DNA from 2 places in the Streptomyces sp. NBC_00400 genome. Region 2 is predicted to be linked to the other one. Evidence: riboswitches for the same ligand, from Rfam matches in the RefSeq annotation. Region 2 holds a riboswitch; the other holds the start of a gene.
What was found. Region 2 has a riboswitch for cyclic di-AMP ahead of OHS81_RS08625 (M23 family metallopeptidase). Riboswitches for the same ligand answer to the same signal wherever they lie in the genome.

Region 1 (7,614 bases), 1.2 Mb from region 2:
CTCCGGCAACTCCACGGGGCCTCATCTGCACTTCGAGGTGCGCCCCGGCGGCGACGCGGCGGTCGACCCGCAGCCGTGGCTGCGCGATCACGGCCTCAACCCGAACTGAAACACGGCCTTCCCCCGAACCGACCGCCGTTCCGCGTGCCGTCGGCCGCGTGACGCCGTTCCGCCGGGTGACGATTCCCGTCACCCGGCCCGCGCGACTCCCGTTACAGCTTCTCCACCGGCGCATACCGCAGCAGCAGCCGCTTCGGCTTCTCGCCGCCGAAGTCGATCGTCGCCTCGGCGTTGTCACCGCTGCCCTTGACGCCGACGACCGTGCCGAGCCCGAAGCTGTCGTGGGTGACCCGGTCGCCGACGGTCAGTGAGACGACCTGACGGTCGCCTGCGCGGCGGGTCGCGAAGCCGCTCGGGCCCTTGGCCCGCGCCGACGAGAACGTGGAGCCGAAGCCGCCTCCTCCGCTGCCGCCTGCCGACATGCCGCCCATGGATGCGGACGGCGTCGCCGGGCCCGTGCGCTTCCACTCCACGTGGTCGGCCGGGATCTCCTCCAGGAACCGGGAGGGCGGGTTGTACGAGGGCTGGCCCCAGGCACTGCGCATCGTCGAGCGGGTGACGTAGAGCCGCTGGCGGGCGCGGGTGATGCCGACATAGGCCAGCCGGCGCTCCTCCTCCAGCTCCTTGGTCTGGCCCAGCGAGCGCATATGCGGGAAGACGCCGTCCTCCAGGCCGGTCAGGAAGACGGTCGGGAACTCCAGGCCCTTGGCGGTGTGCAGCGTCATGAGGGTGATCACGCCGCTGCCCTCCTCGTCCTCGTCCGGAATCTGGTCGGAGTCGGCGACCAGCGCGACCTGTTCCAGGAAGTCGGAGAGCGTGCCGGGATTGTCCTCGCCGCGGTCCTGCTCGAACTCCAGGGCCACTGCGGCGAGTTCCTGGAGGTTTTCGATCCGGGTCTCGTCCTGGGGGTCGGTGGAGGCCTGGAGTTCGGCGAGGTAGCCCGTGCGCTCCAGGACGGCTTCCAGGATCGTGGCGGGGCCGGCGCCGGACTCGACGATGGTGCGCAGCTCCTCCATGAGGACGTTGAAGCGCTTGACGGCATTGGCGGAGCGCGCCGCCATGCCGTATGCCTCGTCGACCCGGCGCAGCGCCTGCGGGAAGGTGATCTTCTCGCGCAGCGACAGGGCGTCGATCATCGCCTCGGCGCGGTCGCCGATGCCGCGCTTGGGGACGTTCAGGATGCGGCGGAGCGGGACGGTGTCCTCGGGGTTGCTGAGCACCCGCAGATAGGCGAGGACATCGCGGACCTCCTTGCGCTCGTAGAAGCGCACCCCGCCGACGACCTTGTAGGGCAGTCCGACCCGGATGAAGATCTCTTCGAAGACGCGGGACTGGGCGTTGGTGCGGTAGAAGACCGCGACGTCGCCGGCCTTGGCGTCACCGGCGTCGGTCAGCCGGTCGATCTCGTCGGCGACGAACTGCGCCTCGTCGTGCTCGGTGTCGGCGACATAGCCGGTGATCTTGGGGCCGGCGCCGGCGTCGGTCCAGAGGTTCTTGGGACGGCGGTTCTCGTTGCGCTCGATGACCGCATTGGCGGCGGACAGGATCGTCTGCGAGGAGCGGTAGTTCTGCTCCAGCAGGATCGTCGTCGCGTCCGGGTAGTCCTCCTCGAACTGGAGGATGTTGCGGATCGTGGCACCGCGGAAGGCGTAGATCGACTGGTCGGCGTCACCGACGACGCACAGCTCGGCGGCGGTCTCGGCGGGGCCGACCAGCTCGCGGACGAGGGTGTACTGGGCGTGGTTGGTGTCCTGGTACTCGTCGACGAGGACATGGCGGAAGCGGCGGCGGTAGTGCTCGGCGACATCCGGGAAGGCCTGGAGCAGATTGACCGTGGTCATGATGATGTCGTCGAAGTCCAGGGCGTTGGCCTCGCGCAGCCGTGCCTGGTACATCGCATACGCCTCGGCGAGGGTCTTCTCAAAGCCGTCGGCGGCCGTCCCCGCGAAGGCCTCCTCGTCGATGAGCTCGTTCTTGAGGTTGGAGATCTTCGCGCTGAAGGACTTGGGCGGGTAGCGCTTGGGGTCCAGGTCCAGATCGCGGCAGACCAGGGCCATCAGGCGCTTGGAGTCGGCGGCGTCGTAGATGGAGAAGGAGGAGGTGAAGCCCAGCTTCTTGGACTCGCGGCGCAGGATGCGGACGCAGGCGCTGTGGAAGGTGGAGACCCACATGGCGTTGGCGCGCGGGCCGACCAGCTCCTCGACGCGCTCCTTCATCTCGCCGGCGGCCTTGTTCGTGAACGTGATCGCGAGGATCTGGCCGGGGTGGACATGGCGCTCGGCGAGCAGATGAGCGATGCGGTGGGTGAGCACCCGGGTCTTGCCGGAGCCGGCGCCGGCGACGATCAGCAGCGGGCCGCCCGTATGCACCACGGCGGCCTTCTGCTCGTCGTTGAGCCCTTCCAGCAGCGTCGCCGGGTCGAGGACGGGACGGGCGGCGCCGTCGCGGTAGTACGCCTCTCTGGGCGCGGGCGCGTCGAACCTCCCGCCGAAGAGGTCGGCGGGGATCTCCTCGGGGGCCGGGCCGTGCTCGTCCTCGGGAGGCGGGGGTTGCTCCTCCTCGCCCTTGGGGCCGAGGTCCGCCAGGAAGCTGTCGTCAAAGAGGCTGCTCATCGCCCACCGAGTCTAGGCCGCCGCACTGACAGTCCGCGGCCCAGTAGCCGATTGCGGCCCGCTTTCGCCGCGGGCCGCGGCACCGCGGCAGGTCAGGCGTCCGGGGCCGGCACAAACCGGTCGGCGGCTCGTCTACCCGAATCCGACATCTGTCACGACAACCCCCGCATCGCGTTCAGGTCACAAAAAGGTTTCGGGCATATCGAACATCAGCCTTCACAGGAGCCACACGAGTTGGCTAACGTCCTCGCTCAGGCAGCCCGCCTCCCCGTGGACGACAGCGTCCGCACGGGCCGCCCACGCCGAGTCCGGCCCTGCCCTCGGGCACCCGGAGCCGGGGACCCACCAGCACCACCGGGGTGAATCGATCCGGACAGCCGTCGTCGGCGGACATCCGGACCGTAGGGCAAGCCTTCCGTCAGCGACACCGCCCGAACCCGACAGCTAACCCGGTAGGCGGTCCACGGAAGGAGTCGCCGGCCTTGGCGTCGCACCGCAAGCCGCGCACCAGCATTCTCACCTCGCCCGGAGGACGCCGTACGGCGGTCGGGCTCACCACCGCCGCCCTCGCCTCGGCCACGCTGCTCTCGCAGTCCGCCGACGCGGCCCCCCGGGCGCCCAAGCCCACCGTCGAAGAGGTCAAGCAGAAGGTCGACGGCCTCTACCACCAGGCAGAGGTGGCCACCCAGAAGTACAACGCCGCCAAGGAGCACACCGACGGCCAGCGTCACCGCGTCGACGGACTGCTCGACGCCGCCGCCGAGCGGGCCGAGAAGATGAACGACGCCCGGCGCCGGCTGGGCGCCTTCGCCGCGGCGCAGTACCGCACCGGCGGCATGAACCCGACGGCGCAGCTGATGCTCGCCAAGGACCCGCAGCAGTTCTTCGACCGCAGCCACCTCATGGAGCGGCTGACCGGGCGGCAGAAGGAGGCCGTCTCCGAATACCAGGAGCAGCAGGCCGCCGCCGCCCGGCAGCGGGCGGAGGCGACCCGCGACCTGGAGCGGCTGCAGACGTCACAGGCCTCGCTCAAGGAGTCCAAGCAGTCCGTCCAGCAGAAGCTGGCCGAGGCCCGGCAGCTGCTGTCCGAGCTCACCGCACAGGAGAAGGCGCGGCTGGCGGAGCTGGAGCGCCAGAAGGAGGCGGCGGCCAAGCGCAAGGCCGAGGAGGAGGCCCGCAAGCAGCAGGAGCGGGAGCGTCAGCAGCAGGACGGGAGCGGCACGTCCGGCGGCCAGACCGGTGGCGGCGCCGACAGCGGCGGCTCGACCGGCGGTTCGTCCTCCACCCAGGCCGAGAAGGCGCTCGCCTTCGCCCGCGCCCAGATGGGCAAGCCGTACGTGTGGGGCGCGACCGGACCCAGCTCGTACGACTGCTCGGGGCTGACCCAGGCGGCGTGGAAGGCGGCCGGAGTCAATCTGCCGCGGACCACCTGGGACCAGGTCAAGACCGGCCAGCGGGTCGCCACCAAGGACCTCAAGCCCGGTGACCTGGTCTTCTTCTATGACGACATCAGTCATGTGGGCATGTACATAGGCGGCGGCAAGATGATCCACGCCCCGCACCCGGGCGCCAACGTCCGGGAGGAGTCGATCTACTACATGCCGATCTACGGGAGCGTCCGCCCGGGCTGAGGCCCGGCCCCCGCTCCCCCTTCAGGCCACCCCCCACGGCCACCCCCCACACGCCACCGCGCGGCCGTCGCCTCCGGATGAGGAGTGCGATGACCGCGCGGTGTGCCGTTTGGGGAGCTTGTGCGTCGGCGTCCGGAGCCCTGCTTCCGGGCGTTCACCGTTGTGGCCTGCGCCCCGAGCCCGGCTCCCGGGGTGTCCGCCGTTCCGCTCAGGTCCAGAGCACGGCGATGAAGATGTTGGCCACCGTCAGCGCACCGACCGCGCCGAAGAGCGGCGGGGCGATCTTCTCGTCGTCCCGCTTGACGTAGACCAGCGCCAGGATGACCACCAGAACGGCCATCTTGATGCCGAGCTTGATGGTGTTGAGGCTGTGGCCCTCGGCCTGGTTGAGGCCGACCAGCACGATGCCGGTGACCAGCATCGTCAGCGCGCCGTGCAGCATCGCCGGCACAAAGCGGGCGGTGCCCGCGCCCATCGCCTTCATCTGGGTCAGGAAGCCGCCCAGCAGGGAGGCGATGCCGATGATGTGCAGGCCGACGAAGAGATTGATTACTACGTCCATAGTGCTGGATCGTAGCCGCCGCATAGCACGGCCCTTCGGGCAGGGCGCCCGCAATCGCCGCTTCGGTCAGGCCGGGCCCGGTCCCGGCCGTGCGGCCGTGGCGCCACGGTCACCCGCGCACCGACACCGGTCGAAAGCGAACAATCCCGGGCAAGTGGACTCATCACCGCAACGCCCCGGCTTAGCGTCCTCCTCCAGGCGGTCGACTCCCCGCCCTCGCCGGCCTCCCACCGGCGTCCTGTCGGCCGCCCCGCCGTGAGGTGCGGCGGCGGTCCGTTCCCTCGTACGGACCGCCGCCGGGCACACGGGCTCCAAGGGAAGGAAGTGACGGCCACCGTGGCCTCGCACCGCAAGCCGCGGCAGCATCCGCTCGCCGCGCTCACCGGCGGCGCACGCAGCGCACGCACCGCCCGCACGGCCGCCACCCTGGCACTGGCCGGCGCCGCCACCGCCACGGGCTTCGCTCCGGCGGCGGAGGGTGCCCCCGTTGCCGCCGTTGCCGACGGCGCCGGCCAGGCCGCGCACCGGCTCACCCCCGACCGGGTCAAGGACCGGGTCAACGCGCTGTACCAGGAGGCAGAGGTGGCCACGCAGAGCTACAACGGCGCGAAGGAAGCGGCCGGCGCCGCACACCAGAAGCTGAGCAGGCTGCAGGACGAGGCCGCCCGCAGAACCGCGGAACTGAACGCCGCCCGCAGCGAGCTGGGCGCCGTGGCCGCGAGCCAGTACCGCTCCGGCGGCGTCGACCCGACCGTACGGCTGCTGCTGTCCGCGGACCCGCAGCGCTATCTGGACGGCGCCGCGGTCCTGGAACGGACGGGCAGCCACCAGGCCACCGCGGTGGCCGGTTACGCGCGCCGGCTCGGCAGCGTACGGCAGATCCAGCGGCGGGCCGAGGACACCGCACAACGGCTGGCGGACACCGAGGCGGCGCTCAAGAAGCACCGGGTCACGGTCGTCCACAAGCTGGGCGCCGCCGAGCAGTTGCTCAACCGGCTCACCGCGGAGCAACGGCAGCGGATGGCAGGCCGCGGCGCCGCGCACGGCGGCGCCGGGCGGGGCCGGACGGGGCGCGGGACGGGGCAGGGGGACGCTCTCCCCGGCAAGGTCCCCGCCGGCCCGGACGCCTCCGCGGCCGCGGCGCAGGCCGCGGCGCAGGCCCCCGACCCCCGGGCCGCGCGGGCCGTCGCCTTCGCCTACGCCGCCCTCGGCAAGCCGTACGTCTGGGGTGCGACGGGCCCCTCCGGCTTCGACTGCTCGGGGCTGACCCAGGCCGCCTGGAAGTCGGGCGGGGTGTCGCTGCCCCGTACGACCTACACCCAGATCAGCTCCGGACCACGTATCGGCAGGTCCCAACTCGCCCCCGGCGACCTGGTGTTCTTCTACTCCGGCATCAGCCATGTGGGGCTCTACATCGGGGACGGCAAGATGATCCATGCGCCGCATCCGGGGGCGCCGGTGCGGATCGCGCCGATCGACCAGATGCCGTTCGCGGCGGCGACCCGGCCGGCGTAGGGCCTGTCTTCACAGTCCCGCCCGCCTTCACAGTCCCGCCTGTTTTCACAGTCCCGCCTGCCTCGCGGCTCCCTTGGCCGGGCGCGCCGCGCGCTCACCCCCTGAGCTGCGTCCCCAGCCAGCGGAAGATCTGCGGCACCTGGTGCTCCCACACCTTCATGGTGTGGCCGCCGGCGCCCGACGAGATCTGGTGGACGTCCACCGTCGTCGGATACTTCGCGAACTGCCGCAGACCGAGGCCGGCTTGGTAGCCGTCGCCCGCCGCGCCCGACACATACAGGGCCGTACGCGGCGGCCTGCCCGCGGCGTTGGCGGACTTCAGGATGTGCATCGGGTTGGTCTCGATGCGCAGCTTGGGGTCCTTGCCGGCCAGCGAGTCACGTTCGAGCGCCGGGTCGTTGTAGCCGGACATGGCGACCGCGGCGCGGTAGCGGTCCGGGTGGGACAGGGCGAGCTTGGCGGCGCAGTGCGCGCCCGCCGAGTAGCCGGCCAGGGCCCAGGAGTCCGCCCTGTCGCCGGCCCGGAAGTTGTCCACGATCATCTTGCGGACATCTACGGTCAGCCAGCTGTCGGCGTTGACCTTCCCGGGGATGTTGACGCAGCCGGTGTCCGCGCCGGGGAAGACGTCGGTCCGCGGTGACACCAGGATGAACGGCTTGACCTGGCCGCTTTGCATCATCGGCCGGAGCTGATCGGCCACCCGCAGGGAGCCCAGCCAGGTCTTGGCCGAGCCCGGGTAGCCGGGCAGCAGCTCGACCACGGGGAACTTCTTGTTCCGGTAGGCCGGGTCGTTGTACTGCGGCGGCAGCCATACGTACACCTCGCCCTGCACGCCCGAGATCCGGCCCCTGAGGTCGGTCATCTGCACGCCCGGGCCCACCTTGGGGTCGTCGGCGGGGCGGAACTGCTGGAGTTGCTTGGGCTCGTTCTTGATCTGCCGGCCGCCCATGCCGTCGGGGCCGAGGTTCTGGGCCTCCTCGATATGGCTGCCGGTGCCGAGCAGATCGCCCCAGGTGTCGTAGAGATTGTTGGCGTTGTTGACCAGGACGAAGACCACGGTGATGGCCGTGACCTGGGCGAACAACAGCATCAGCAGCCGGGCGAGGCTGCGGAGCAGGGGCGGTCCGGCTATGCGGCCCCACAGGGCGAACGGCAGCACAAAGGCGACGATCAACAGCAGGATCGAGGTGAGGAAGAAGGGCGTGCCCGTCAGGCTCATCGGGATCTCGTTTCC
Region 2 (7,614 bases):
CAACCGCGCGGTGCTCGTCTACGAGCCCACCGAGCCCACCGAGCCGACCGACGCCGCCGACACCGAGGAAGGGGAGGCGGACCAGTGAGCGACGCCACCACCCACGCCGATTCCCCCGTGAGCAGGATGGACTTTCACCCGCAGCCCCAGGGCGGCGCGCCCAGGCCGTGGGCCTTCCCGGCCCCCGACCGCGGCCAACTGCCCAACGGGCTCACCCTCCTGACCAGCCACCGCCCCGGCCAGCAGGTCGTCGCCGTCGAGATCAACCTCGTCGCTCCGCTGGAGGCCGAGCCCGAGGGCCTGGACGGCGTCGCCACGATCATGGCGCGTGCCCTGTCCGAGGGCACCGACAAGCACGACGCGGAGGAGTTCGCCGCCGAGCTGGAGCGCTGCGGCGCCACCCTGGACGCGCACGCCGACCACCCCGGCGTACGGGTCTCCCTGGAGGTGCCGGCGTCCCGGCTGCCGCGTGCGCTCGGCCTGCTCGCCGACGCGCTGCGCGCTCCCGCCTTCCCGGAGAGCGAGGTCGAGCGGCTGGTGCGCAACCGTCTCGACGAGATCCCGCACGAGCTCGCCAACCCGGCCCGGCGCGCGGCGATGGCGCTGTCCAAGGAGCTGTTCCCGGCCACGTCCCGTATGTCACGGCCGCGCCAGGGCACCGAGGAGACCGTCGGACGCGTCGATGCCGCGGCCGTCCGTGCCTTCTACGACGCCCATGTACGGCCCGCCACGGCCACTGCCGTCATCGTCGGTGACTTCACCGGGGTCGACCTGGACGCCGCGCTCGCCGAGACGCTCGGCGCGTGGCGCGGCTCGTCGGCCGAGCCGCTGAAGGCCTCCCCGATCGTCGCCGACGACACCGGCCGCGTGGTGATCGTGGACCGCCCCGGCGCCGTCCAGACGCAGCTGCTCATCGGGCGTATCGGCGCCGACCGGCACGACCGGGTGTGGCCCGCGCAGGTCCTCGGCACGTACTGCCTGGGCGGCACCCTCACCTCCCGTCTGGACCGTGTTCTGCGCGAGGAGAAGGGCTACACGTACGGGGTGCGCGCCTTCGGCCAGGTGCTTCGCTCCACCGCTCCCACGTCCCCCGAGGGGGCCACGGGTGCCTCGCTGCTCGCCATCAGCGGTTCGGTGGACACCGCCTCCACCGTCCCGGCGCTCGACGACCTGTGGAACGTGCTGCGCACCCTTGCGGCAGAGGGGCTGACGGACGCCGAGCGGGATGTCGCCGTACAGAACCTCGTCGGGGTCGCGCCGCTGAAGTACGAGACCGCGGCAGCCGTCGCCGGCACCCTCGCCGACCAGGTGGAGCAGCACCTGCCGGACGACTTCCAGGCGCAGCTGTACGTCCGCCTCGCGGAGACCGGCACGGTGGAGGCGACCGCGGCGGCCGTCAACGCCTTCCCCGTGGACCGGCTGGTGACGGTCCTGGTGGGCGATGCGGCGCAGATCGCCGAGCCCATCAAGGCGCTGGGCATCGGTGAGGTGACGGTCGTCAGCGGCTAGTCCGTCATGTGACGGCAGGTCACATATCGACAAAGCAACTCCCGTGGCGGTGGTCCGCCACGGGAGTTGCCGTATGTCCGGTTTATTGCGGCCGGTGCCTCGGTTCTTGTGGCATCCCGCACAAAAATGCGGATCTGTTTGCCGATTGAAAGTTGCCCCGTTTAGCGTCGGTCCGGCTGTTCGTCACAAGTCCGCCACAACCGTGGCACCGGACAGTCATCGCCGAGTCCCCGTACGGCGCGAGCTAGGGGAGCCGGGGACCCAGAGTCCCTTGGGGTGAATCGGACTCCCCTCCGGAGGAGCCCGTAGGAGACCTTCCTGCTCCGAACCCGTCAGCTAACCCGGTAGGCGAGAAGGAGGGAAAGGACAAGCCAGTACATGGCGTTCATCCGTGCCACCGGGAAGCACCGTCGTACGAGCCGCCCCGTTCGGACGACCCGCAACATCGCCGGCATAGCCACCCTCGCGGCCGGCGGCGTGGTCGCCTCCGTGGCCTCGCCGGCGCTGGCGGCCACGGACGAGGCCCGCGCCCACGACACCGGTCTGCAGCATGCCGTGGTGCTCGGTGACGAGCTCGCCCACCACGTCGCGGCCCAGGCCGACGAGCAGCAGGCCGAAGCGGAGGCCGCGGCGGCGAAGGCAAAGGCCGAGGCCGTGGCCAAGAAGCAGGCCGAAGAGGCCAAGCGGCGCGTCGAAGCCGCCCGCAAGGCCAAGGAGCGCGCCGCCCGCGAGGCGGAGCGCAAGCGTCTCAACACCTTCGTCGCCCCCGTTGCCGACTCCTACGTGTCCACCTCGTACAAGGCCTCCAGCGGTCTGTGGTCCTCCGGCAGCCACACGGGCATCGACTTCCACGCCGCCTCCGGTACCTCCGTCCACGCCGTCGGCACGGGCACCGTCGTCGAGGCCGGCTGGGGCGGTTCGTACGGCAACAACATCGTGATCAAGATGAGCGACGGTACGTACACCCAGTACGGTCACCTGTCGTCGCTCGGCGTCTCGGTCGGCCAGCACGTCACCCCGGGCCAGCAGATCGGCCTCTCCGGCGCCACCGGCAACGCCACCGGCCCGCACCTGCACTTCGAGGCCCGTACCGGCGCCGACTACGGCTCGGACATCGACCCGGTCGCGTACCTGCACTCGCACGGCGTCAACGTCTGATCTTCCGCCTCGCCCGCCCGCGCTCCTCACAGAGGCCGCGTCGCGCCGAGCCTCCGCCCGAAGCCCCGGCTCCACGGCCGGGGCTTCGGCGTATCCGGCGCCGCGGCCGGTGTGCAGGGGATATGCCGTGCCCTCCCGCCGACTTCCGGCCAAAAAATTTCCATGAATAACCGGAGCCCGGCGAAAATCCGTTCCGGTCGAATAGAGTCACGGAAAAGGCGCCGACCGGCGGCGTTTCCAGGGGATTAAGGCGGAGGCACGGAAGATGCGAGGCCATATTTCCGCTCATGCGGTATGCACGGCGATTCGCGATGACATTGTCTCCGGTGCGCTGGCGCCGGGGAGCCGGCTGATCGAAGAGATCCTTGCGGCCCGGTACGGCGTCTCCAGGGTGCCGGTCCGTGAAGCGCTGCGGACTCTGCAGTCCGAAGGGTTTGTCACCACCCGCCACCACGCGGGCGCCTGCGTCGCCGAGCCCACCGAGCAGGAGGCCGCCGATCTCCTCGACGTCCGCGCGCTGTTGGAGCCGCTGGGTGCCGCCCGTGCGGCCGCCCGCCGTAGCCCGGCCCACCTCAAGGTGCTCCGCGGCCTGGTACGGCTCGGCCGCGAGCGGGCCCGTCACGGCAGCCCGGCGGATCTGCGCCAACTGGACGGCTGGTTCCACGAGACGCTGGCCCAGGCGGTCGGCAGCCCCAGTCTGACGGCGCTGCTGACCCAGCTGCGGCGCAAGATCGAGTGGATGTATGCCGTGGAACTGCCCGCCCGCACGGGGGAGTCGTGGGACGAACACGGCGCGGTGCTGGACGCGGTGGCCCGGGGGGATGCGGAACGGGCCCGTGCTCTGATGGCGGCTCATGTCGAACACTCACTCCCGGTGTACCGGCTCCGACGGCCCGCCAAGACGGAGGTGAGGGATCCGAAACCGCCCGTCAACACGGCCCGTGCCCGCCCTTAACAATCGCCCCGTATACAAAGAAGCGCGGAAGGGGATTCGGGGGTGCGAGATTGAATTTTCGTCCCCGCCCGCATTCAGCGTGCATGTGTGCCGCAATGCGTGTGCCGCTATATGTGCTGTGCCGGAATGCCTGCTGCACTGCCATGTGCGCTGCCATCGGTGAGGCATTGAAGGAATGAATAGCGCACGCTTTTTCCTGCGTCCCCGATATCGAGGCATCGTCTCCGGCGTCCCGTGTACGGCGAACTGGTTCCGGTACGGGGATCGCTACGGCGAAGGTTCCGGTACGGCCAAGGTCCCGGCACAGCGAAACGGCCCCGTCGCGGCAACCGGTCACCGGTCGCCGCGACGGGGCCGCCGCAGCAGAAGTCCTGGGGGACTCAGACGGTCTCGGGGAGCTCCTCAAGACCCTCGGCGACGAGCTTGGCCAGACGGTCGAGCGCCTCCTCGGCGCCCTCGGCGTCGGAGGCCAGCACGATCTCCTCGCCACCCTGGGCGCCCAGGCCCAGGACCGCGAGCATGGAGGCCGCGTTGACGGGGTTGCCATCAGCCTTGGCGATCGTCATGGGGATGCCGGAGGCGGTGGCCGCACGGACGAAGATCGACGCGGGGCGGGCGTGCAGGCCCTCGGCCCAACCGACATTGACGCGGCGCTCTGCCATGGTGTTGCCCTTCAAAGTCGTGACTGTTGTCTAGACCAGTCTCTCACGCTGCCGGGAGTGCTGGGCAGCCCTTTGTCCTGGCCTTTTGCGGCCATCGGTCTCCCCGAGGGAGGTCCGGCAGGCCGACCGGAGCGTACGTCCGTACGGCCTCCTCAGCCTGCCCCGCATCCCGAGCGTACGCGCGCCGAGCCGGTTGTCGGTGGCCGGTCGTACGCTGTCCGCATGCACAAGCCGCAGGACCACGCGTACCCGACCCACTGGGAAGCCGACGTGGTGCTGCGTGACGGCGGTACGGCGCGGATCCGCCCCATCACCCCCGACGACGCCGAGCGGCTGGTCTCCTTCTATGAACAGGTCTCGGACGAGTCGAAGTACTACCGCTTCTTCGCGCCCTATCCGCGCCTGTCCGACCGCGATGTGCACCGTTTCACCCACCACGACTACATCGACCGGGTAGGGCTCGCCGCCACCGTCGGCGGCGAGTTCATCGCCACCGTCCGCTACGACCGGATCAACGACCAGGGGCTGCCCGCAAAGAGCCCCGAGGACGACCAGGCCGAGGTCGCCTTCCTCGTCCAGGACGCCCACCAGGGCCGCGGTGTCGCCTCCGCCCTCCTGGAGCACATCGCAGCCGTCGCCCGCGAGCGCGGCATCCGCCGGTTCGCCGCCGAAGTGCTCCCCGCGAACTCCAAGATGATCAAGGTCTTCACGGACGCCGGCTACACCCACAAGCGCACCTTCGAAGACGGTGTGGTCCGCCTGGAGTTCGATCTGGAGCCGACCGAGCAGTCCATGGCCGTGATGCGCGGCCGCGAGCAGCGTGCCGAGGCCCGCTCCGTACAGCGGCTGCTCGCCCCGGGCTCGGTCGCCGTCATCGGCGCCGGCCGCGCCCCCGGGGGTGTCGGGCGCACCGCGCTGCGCAGCCTCCTGGAATCCGGCTTCACGGGCCGGGTGCACGCCGTCAACCACGCCTTCCCCGACGACATGCAGCGGCTGCAGCCCGAAGAGGTGCCGGCCGTCCGCACTCTGCGGGAGATCCCCGACCCGGTGGACCTCGCCGTCATCGCCGTCCCCGCGGACAGTGTCCCCGACGTGGTCCGCGACTGCGGTGAACACGGCGTCCAGGGCGTGCTGATCCTGTCCTCCGGTTACGCAGAGGCGGGCCCGGACGGCCGGGAGCGGCAGCGCGCCCTGCTCCGCCAGGCCCGCTCGTACGGTATGCGGCTCATCGGGCCCAACGCCTTCGGCCTGATCAACACCGCCCCCGGCGTCCGGCTGAACGCCTCCCTCGCCCCCCGGATGCCCGGCGCCGGCCACATCGGCCTGTTCACCCAGTCCGGTGCCATCGGTATCGCCCTGCTCAGCGGACTGCATGCGCGCGGTCCCGGTGACGGCGGGATCGCCGGCATCTCCACCTTCGTCTCGGCCGGCAACCGCGCCGATGTCTCCGGCAACGACCTGCTCCAGTACTGGTACGACGACCCGGACACCGATGTCGTGATCCTCTACCTGGAGTCCATCGGCAACCCGCGCAAATTCGCCCGGCTCGCCCGCCGCACCGCCGCCGTCAAACCGGTCGTGGTCGCCAAGGGGGCCCGGCACAACGGCACCGCCCCGCCCGGTCACGCCGTGCCCACGGTCCGCGTCCCCGACAGCACCGTCGCCGCCCTGATGCGCCAGGCCGGCGTGATCCGCGTCGACACGGTCACGGAGCTGATCGACGCCGGTCTGCTGCTGGCCTCCCAGCCGCTGCCGGCCGGCCCGCGCATCGCCATCCTCGGCAACTCCGAGTCGCTGGCGCTGCTCGCCTACGACGCCTGCCTGACCGAAGGGCTGCGCCCGCAGAGCCCCCGTGTACTCCCCTCCGCGGCGACACCCGATGACTTCCGGGCCGCGCTCGCCGAGGCACTGTCCGGCGACGGCTGCGATGCCGTGGTCGTCACGGCCATCCCCTGGGTGGGGGAGGGGGCCGCAGTCTCCCCGGCCGGCAGCGAAGGCGCCGCACTCGCCGCCGCGCTGCGGACCGCGGCCGAGGCGCATCCGGAGAAGCCGGTGACGGTCGTCCACCTCGCCATGGACGATCTGGCCGAGACACTTGCGGCACCGGCACCGGCACCGGCACCGGCACCCGCGCAGTCGCAGCCGCCCGGACCCGCGGCGCCCGCCCGCAGCGAGCCGGTCCGCCCCGAGGGCCCGGCCCCCGCGTCCGCCCGGTCCGCCGAGCCCCTGCAGCCCCCGCACCCCCCGGCGAACCGCGTACGCCCTCCGGTCCCCCCGGGCCCTCCGCCCACCCTCGCCCTACGCCGGCCGGACCCGGCCCGTGACGCCGGCGCCGCCACCCCGCCCAGGCCCCGCCCGGCGCCGCTCCGTATCCCCGCCTACCCCGCCGCCGAGCGCGCCGTGCGCTCCCTCGCCGAGGCCGTCCGCTACGCCGCATGGCGCCGGGAGGCTGCCGAGCCGGGCCGGGTGCCCGCCTACGACGACATCCAGGAGGCGGCGGCCGGCGCCGACATCGAGCGCCTGCTCGACCGGCTCACCCCCGACGCCCCCACGGGCCGCTCCGTCCCGGTGCCGCCCCAGGACGCCGAGGCCCTGCTCGCCCGTTACGGCATCCACACCCGGCCCGTCCTGCCGGCCCCCGACCCGGACACCGCCGTCCGCGCCGCCGCCCGCCTCGGCTATCCGGTGGCCCTGAAAACCACCGCACCCCATCTACGCCACCGCGCCGACCTCGGCGGGGTACGTCTCGATATCGCCGGTGAGTCCGAACTCCGCCGCACCTACGCCGAATTGACCGATTTCCTCGGCTCTCCGGAGGAGCTGCGCCCGGTCGTCCAGTCGATGGTGCCGCGCGGCGTCGACACGGTCATCCGTGCCGCCATCGACCCGGCCGCCGGCGCCGTGCTCTCCTTCGGCCTGGCCGGGGCGCCCTCCCAGCTGCTCGGCGACATCGCGCACCGCCTCATCCCCGCCACCGACCGCGAGGTCACCGAACAGATCCGCTCGATCCGCGCCGCCCCGCTGCTGTTCGGCTGGCGCGGCTCCCAGCCCGTGGACACCACGGCTCTGGCCGACGTGCTGCTGCGCGTCTCCCGGCTCGTCGACGACCACCCCGAGGTCGTCGGCGTCGACCTCGAACCGGTCGTCGTCGCCGCACACGGCCTCTCCGTACTGGGGGCGACCGTGCGTCTGGCCCGGGCCCCCGCCACCACTGACCTCGGCCCCCGCCGGCTGCCCGTCTACTGAGGCTCTCGCGGCCCGGTACGCCCCGTAAGATGGACCCCATGGCTAAGACCGGTACGACGACCCAGGGGCTGCGCGCGGCGATCG

Region 1: it holds a riboswitch for cyclic di-AMP, as region 2 does, so the genes downstream of both, OHS81_RS13650 (C40 family peptidase) here and OHS81_RS08625 (M23 family metallopeptidase) in region 2, are expected to answer to the same signal.

What each region holds. Positions count from the first base shown of each region.
Region 1 covers NZ_CP107940.1:3,126,467-3,134,080, forward strand. The annotation lists gene OHS81_RS13640 (M23 family metallopeptidase) at 1-109, shown strand, start outside; gene pcrA (DNA helicase PcrA) at 213-2,672, opposite strand; cyclic di-AMP (ydaO/yuaA leader) riboswitch at 2,963-3,146, shown strand; gene OHS81_RS13650 (C40 family peptidase) at 3,155-4,303, shown strand; gene OHS81_RS13655 (hypothetical protein) at 4,512-4,865, opposite strand; gene OHS81_RS13660 (C40 family peptidase) at 5,190-6,380, shown strand; gene OHS81_RS13665 (alpha/beta hydrolase) at 6,475-7,599, opposite strand.
Region 2 covers NZ_CP107940.1:1,965,783-1,973,396, reverse strand. The annotation lists gene OHS81_RS08635 (M16 family metallopeptidase) at 1-88, shown strand, start outside; gene OHS81_RS08630 (M16 family metallopeptidase) at 127-1,509, shown strand; cyclic di-AMP (ydaO/yuaA leader) riboswitch at 1,720-1,875, shown strand; gene OHS81_RS08625 (M23 family metallopeptidase) at 1,888-2,667, shown strand; gene OHS81_RS08620 (GntR family transcriptional regulator) at 2,933-3,622, shown strand; gene OHS81_RS08615 (HPr family phosphocarrier protein) at 4,003-4,284, opposite strand; gene OHS81_RS08610 (bifunctional acetate--CoA ligase family protein/GNAT family N-acetyltransferase) at 4,507-7,530, shown strand; gene OHS81_RS08605 (DUF5998 family protein) at 7,569-7,614, shown strand, end outside.